Regions from separate parts of the Paenibacillus sp. JNUCC32 genome, predicted to be linked through region 1. Evidence: riboswitches for the same ligand, from Rfam matches in the RefSeq annotation. Region 1 holds a riboswitch; the other holds the start of a gene.
What was found. A riboswitch is a leader RNA that binds a small molecule or an ion and turns the genes downstream of it on or off. The one in region 1 is predicted to bind cyclic di-AMP.

Region 1 (3,208 bases):
GAACCCCGTCAAAATGCCTGATGAAATAAGTGGCTTTTTGACGGGGTTCTTCATGGTTTCAAAAAACATCAGGCTGCTTAGAAGTGCCCAATCCAAAGGAAACGGGTACAGCAGCTCTCTGTAGCTGCTGCCCCTAGAAATGATAATACGCCTCCGAGCAATTCATAAGGAAGGAGCGCTCCAGCGGCAGTCCGCCTAACCGCTCTCGAGTGATGTGCCGATGCAGGTTGATCTCCAGATCGGCGAGGGCCGATACAGCAAGTTGCATCCGTGCGGGTCCCCACTGCTGCTGCTTTCGGGCATAGCGAATGGCCTCAGTCACGGACATGCCTCTCAGCCTTGAGAAGACGGATGCCCAGCGGACCAGGTCCGAAAATTCTCTCGTGCTTGGCAGGGCATATTCGACATATCCTGCCGCGTCTTTGCAGCTGACTTTGAACAAGCCGCAGTTCCAGCCATGATCGCTCCATGGGATAAAGCGTTCGGCCGAGCCCCGGTCGAAACGAAATATCTCCATATGGCCGATAGTCTCTTCACCTAATGCAGGCACTGCGGTTTCGATGACGGGTGTAAGCGCTGCCTCGATGAGTTTCGTCATGATATGATCTACGCTCCTTTATAAGAATGTTATATGCACGGCAAATAGGCCTGGTGAGCAGAGAAACCCCGCTCTCCAGGCCTATTTATGGTTAGAGCCCCAATTCCGGCGGCCGCTATGCCAAAGCTTGGATGGTATTCTCTCTCAACAACGCGCCTACGAGGTTAGCTGACGGATTCGGACTGAGAGCACCCTACCGCGGGGCCCTTCGATCCTAGGCGCAGCGGATTCACCCCATTCACCAATCGAAGACTGGTGACTTTGGTTCCCCCGTCTCCCGGTCTGTCGGGAGCTCGGCGTATCACGTGTTTCGGATAGATGGATGAATCATACGCCGGAGGAAACGAAAAGTAAATGACCGTATGGGACGAATAGATTCCGAAATGTGATGAAAACGGTAAAAGAAAACGCGTACAATCGGCCGTGTCATCTATTATCGTGGCAAAATCTCGGTATCTCGTTGGATTGCGATAAATAAGAGAAAACAAGAGAAATACATAGTATAGAGCAGTATTCGGAAGATAAAGACGAAATACTGCTTGGTTCCTGTTCGACATAACGCTAGATGTGTTTTTGCTCACATTTACATCCTGCAGGGCCGGACGTATGATACGAACTATGAATTGACGGTCATCAACGACCAAGGCATACGGGCAGCCGTTTCATGAAGGTCTAAAGGCAGTGTGAGAGTTGCCCCTAAGCCTTTATGGATCGATGGCGAAGGCACCATGGGCCTTGCTGAGATTTGAAGGTAGAGGCGACTCTCACCGCGTGGACCTCCTGTTGCTGTGCTGTTATGCCCAGTCTGGATGACAAGTCAATGGCTAATAGAATAACATGCTACTCGTTTTTAATTTTCGCTGAGTCCTTGAATGGAAAAGGAACGGGGGAACCAGTCGGGAGATGAACCTGATCTCTCTGGGGTGAATCCTGTAGACAAGATAACGGTCTATGGGTAGGGCGACTCTCACGCCCGAATCCGTCAGCTAACCTCGTAAGCGTATCGAGAGAGGCAACGATTGTCGTGGACTTGGGCCACGGTGTATTTCACCGTGTCCTGTAAGAAGCCTGCGGGAAGAGTTCTTCTCTTTCCGCAGGCTTCTTTGTTGTTGCCTTCTCTTTCTGACCTTAGGAGGAGAAACGAAGATGGAGAAACCACAGGAATTCATCCTGGTATCCGCGCCGAACAAGGCAGGGGAGGAATTCGTCCGCCAGCTGATTCACAAACGTGTTCCGTTTGCGGCCATAGCCAACAACCGGGCTGAGCAGCAGAGGCTGCGAGAACTGGGCTGCAAACCCATCATTTTGATTGATACAAGAGACGAGCAGACCTGGATCATTCCCGAGTTTCCCGTCAGCAAGGTGTTTCTGTTCGAAAGCAGCTTGAATCTGTGCTGCCGCTACTTGCGGATCTGCCGGACATGGACCTCGGAGTCGATTTACGTGATCACCCATTCCGGCAATCCGCGCTTGATATACAAAGGGCTGGGTGCCGATGTGGTGCTTCATACGAATCATCATCAGGTGTCCTTTCTGATGGCATCCGTTATGAGCTAAGCGTTTGGACTGACGCCACAAGAGTTAGGGGAGGTTACATTCATGCAGGATTTAGTTATGGTGCTCATTTTGGGAGGAACCTACGGACTGCTCATGCTGTTTATGTCCTGGTGCGGGCGCGTGGTTTCGGAACCGGAGGCTGATCAGCCGTGATGATCATGTTGATATTCACGATTTTTATTTTTCTCTATTTGATTTATGCGCTGATTCACCCTGAAAAATTCTAGGGAAACGGCTGAAGGAGGAAGGCATCGTCATGGGCATTTTACAAATTGCCATCGTTATACTCGTTCTAGTGCTGCTGGTCAAGCCGCTGGGAACTTATCTATATCAGGTGTTTCGTTATGAAAGCAATGGAACGGACAGATGGTTCTCCTGGGCGGAGAAACCGATCTTTGCTCTGATCGGCTTGAAAGAACGCAAGGGGATGACATGGAAAGGATATGCCGTCAGCTTTGTGTTAACGAATATCGTGCTGGTTGCGGCGGGCTACTTGATTCTGCGGCTGCAGAAGGTGCTGCCGCTGAACCCGAACGGCATCGGCCATATGGAACCGACCTTGTCGTTCAATACGATGATCAGCTTCATGACCAATACGAATCTTCAGCATTACAGCGGGGAGTCGGGATTGTCTTATCTGGCCCAGATGGCCGTCATTACGATGATGATGTTTACGTCCGCGGCGACCGGGCTGTGCGTGGCGATTGCTTTTATCCGGGCGGTGACCAGCAAGGGCACGACCGTCGGCAACTTTTTTGAGGACTTCGTTAAGGCGCATACCCGGGTATTCATTCCGGCTGCTTTCATCATTGCGATGGTGCTGGTGGCGCTGCAGGTGCCGCAGACCCTGAAGCCTACGCTCAGCGTCACGACGCTGGAAGGAAGCGAGCAGCAAATAGCGGTGGGTCCGGTGGCTGCGCTCGAATCGATCAAGCATCTGGGCACCAATGGGGGCGGTTTTATGGGGGCCAACTCGGCGCATCCGTTCGAGAACCCGTCCCCGCTGACCAATGTGATCGAGATTCTGTCCATGTGGAGTCTCGGGGCGGCGCT
Region 2 (3,208 bases), 390 kb from region 1:
TCCAGAGTCACTTCCGGCATAGTCGGCTTCTCTTCCTGAGCTACCTGTTCCTTGCCTGGGAGCGTAAACATCAGCGCAATAGCCAACGCACATGCGACGAAGAACAATCCGCTCATGATCCATTTTTGCATCGTCATATCGTCCCTTCTATGTATACTGCACTTTTGCACTTGTCTCCATTATAAACCAACATCCATAGACAGCATAGCCAGTTGTGACAAAAAAAGCAACTATACCGCGCGCCTTCATAAAAAGTACACAAAATTGTGCTTTTTCATATAGACAAGGATTACTATTCCTCATTTGCCGGAGGCTCATACACCATGCAGTGGAAAAGGGCGTTTCCCGTCGGTGTAAGGCGCTCGTACGTATCGGTGATATGAAAGCCCGCCTTTTCGTATGCACGGATCGCGCGCTCATTCCAGGTCATTACCTCCAGGTCGATCTCATCGGCAGGCCGCCTCCGCCTCGCTTCCCGGACAATCGTCTGCATAAACCGTTTACCCATTCCCCGCCCGCACCAATCAGGCCGCATGCCCAGCCCGATCCGCGTAACCTCATGCATCGGAAACAGCTGGGCAAATCCCCATAGCGTCTTCCGTTCATCCAAAATCGAAATGTACTGTTCCCGGCGGATGTCCGGATCCCCAAACTCGATCTCAAGCCCCTTCATCTGCTCCCAGGGAAGAAAACCGTAAATGTTATAGGGAGGAGGATAGGTCCAGGCGCATATTTCTTTCGCGTGCTCTTCACGCATGACCACCGTATGAAATGAAATCGGTGCTGCATCCATTGGCAAAGTCCCCCTGTCATAATTACAAATTAAATTATACCCCATTTCTCAAACATTCTAGCCGCATTCAAAAAGCCCGTCCAAGAGAAGTAGGTCTCCTTTGACGGGCAAACGGATATGTATGGGCAGGACGAGGATAAGACATCGAAGCTTGGGAGATTCTCCGGTCGACTTTTCATACTGATCATTGCTCATGATGCGTTCGGCATCTACGTATCGCTGCTCGTAGTAGTCCTCAGAAAATAAAATCAATATTTTTCCATTAGGGTGTTTAATGAAGGGAGAGGAGGGTATATAAAGGGTAGAAGATGCAATGACTTGAGGATGCGAAGAGAATTTGCATAATAATTTTCTTTTTTTCTCGAAAAGTGGGAACTTTTTCGTTGTCCCAAACGTTATAAAGGTATACACAGAGGCAGAAAAAAGAAAAAGCCGCTGGATGAGATCGGCACAATCTCATACGCCCAGGGCTTCTTGTAAAGGATAAATCAATGAAGTTCCAATAATTAATTGTAGTTCACAGCTACAGACTTGTACGTAGACTGACTCATGACTCGCTTAGCACCTACGTATCGATTGGCGTAATAGCTCTGGCTCAGCGGACTGATGATGACACCGCGCGAGGATGAGGAATGAGCGAATTTGCCGCCCCCAACATAAATACCCACATGAGATACACCTCTGCCGGATGTGTTGAAAAACACGAGATCGCCAGCTTTCAGCTTGCTCTTGGCTACGGCCGTACCGACTTTGTATTGAGCTCCAGACGTGCGCGGCAGGCTTAGACCAAGTTTCTTGTAGATATAGCTGGTGAATCCGGAGCAGTCAAAACCATTCGTTGTGGTTCCACCTGTTTTATAAGAGACACCAATGGCTGGTTTGATTGCAGTATTTAATTTGGAATCGGCGAAAGCGCTTCCGGTCCCTAATGTGAGTGCGAGGGCCAGGCCTAGAGAAATGGCCGTTAACTTCTTTTTCAAAACAAAAAGCTCCTTCCATTGCCTGCGAGGTTAGCTTAAGGGTTCGGTTGAAGGTCCCCTATGATCCCTCTCTTGCGAGATCAATTCACCCAAAACGGATCCCCCGCTTCCCAATCATGGGAATTCGGCTCCTTAAAATGTTGATGAACCCATTCATAGACGTCTGACGTTCCAACATGCTTAACGAAATTACATAGTTCCAGCAAAAAGTTACAGTAAAGATGACAAAGTTGTTACTAACATATTCGTTATTTTAGCAGAGTATTAACAATTTGGCAAATGAGGAAAGCTCATTTTTATACAAAAAAACCTGTCCCCATCATGCGGGATCAGGTTTTTTTGTAATTTGGCCATCGGAAAATGTAATATTGAGGAAAAATGAGCTTCTATTCTTTGTAAAATCAAGTCCGAGAGAGAAATGTGTCGCTTCCGATTACAGCATATTTACGAGCTTGTTTATCATATGATGGTAACGAAATGTAACGATTAGGCATGCTGCGAGGAAGAATCCCGCCACAAATGGTATTGGGCGGAAATTACCCAAATTTGGAAGAGTCCATTCAGAAAATAAGAGGCTTGCTGAATAATCAAGCCAATCAATCCCGCCCAGAAGAGCGATGCCGAGCTTAGGAGCAAAAGAATGACGCAGGCCGATCCGCCAACGGTAAGGGATAACAGCACAGCCGTGCCCAGTCGGCGGAAGAGCGCAAGAACGGAGCTGATCATGCCGGAATTGTCCGTACGGCCGAATTGCATATAGAGCAATAACAGGCGAATCAGATAGGCGTACAGAAACCATCCGGCTGCATGAGGCAGCGCATGAAGCAGCAGAACCGGCTCATGGATCCCGTTCAGCAGAATCGGAAGGATTTTGGGCAGAATCCAGTATCCGGGCACAAAGGTAAGAACAAGTTCGATCAGATAAAATACCGTAACGGGCTTCCATAGCTTCTGCATGCCGGTGAAGAAGAATAATCCGCGCTCGCCCTTGGCCTCCTGGTGGAGGTTATAGAAGATGCCTGCCCGAATGAGCGGGGTACATACCATCCGGATCAGGAGCAGAGCGGCCAGAAGCCAACCATAGGTATGGACCGTGCCGCTTAACGACAGACTCATCTCGCCCTCGTAGAAGAATAACAGGCGGCTAAGCTCGTTAGGGGCAGAATCCGGATACCGCATCAGCAGGGGGACGACTGCCGATTTTACAAGCCGGTACAGGCAATATCCCCACAGCATGCGGTACAAGAACAGCAGAATGGAGACGTATAATTGGTCTTTAACACTGATCCACCCTTGGCCTGCATAACTTTTCATGTGCTCCCCCCTCACCATGACAGGCTGCCGAACAACGTCTCCACAAGCTTGGTAATACTGAGATTCCAGCGTGTGACCACCTTCGGATCCATTCCTGCCTTCATATAGTTATTGATGTGTC

Region 2: linked by a shared signal. The riboswitch ahead of JNUCC32_RS24615 (C40 family peptidase) and the one ahead of JNUCC32_RS22975 (hypothetical protein) in region 1 are both predicted to bind cyclic di-AMP.

What each region holds. Positions count from the first base shown of each region.
Region 1 covers NZ_CP062260.1:5,184,083-5,187,290, reverse strand. Annotated here, with positions in the region: gene JNUCC32_RS22980 (hypothetical protein) at 134-598, opposite strand; cyclic di-AMP (ydaO/yuaA leader) riboswitch at 735-907, opposite strand; cyclic di-AMP (ydaO/yuaA leader) riboswitch at 1,447-1,615, shown strand; gene JNUCC32_RS22975 (hypothetical protein) at 1,745-2,155, shown strand; gene JNUCC32_RS31860 (potassium-transporting ATPase subunit F) at 2,308-2,382, shown strand; gene kdpA (potassium-transporting ATPase subunit KdpA) at 2,412-3,208, shown strand, end outside.
Region 2 covers NZ_CP062260.1:5,575,077-5,578,284, reverse strand. Annotated here, with positions in the region: gene JNUCC32_RS24625 (c-type cytochrome) at 1-131, opposite strand, end outside; gene JNUCC32_RS24620 (GNAT family N-acetyltransferase) at 293-793, opposite strand; gene JNUCC32_RS24615 (C40 family peptidase) at 1,300-1,773, opposite strand; cyclic di-AMP (ydaO/yuaA leader) riboswitch at 1,778-1,913, opposite strand; gene JNUCC32_RS24610 (hypothetical protein) at 2,260-3,087, opposite strand; gene JNUCC32_RS24605 (M1 family metallopeptidase) at 3,099-3,208, opposite strand, start outside.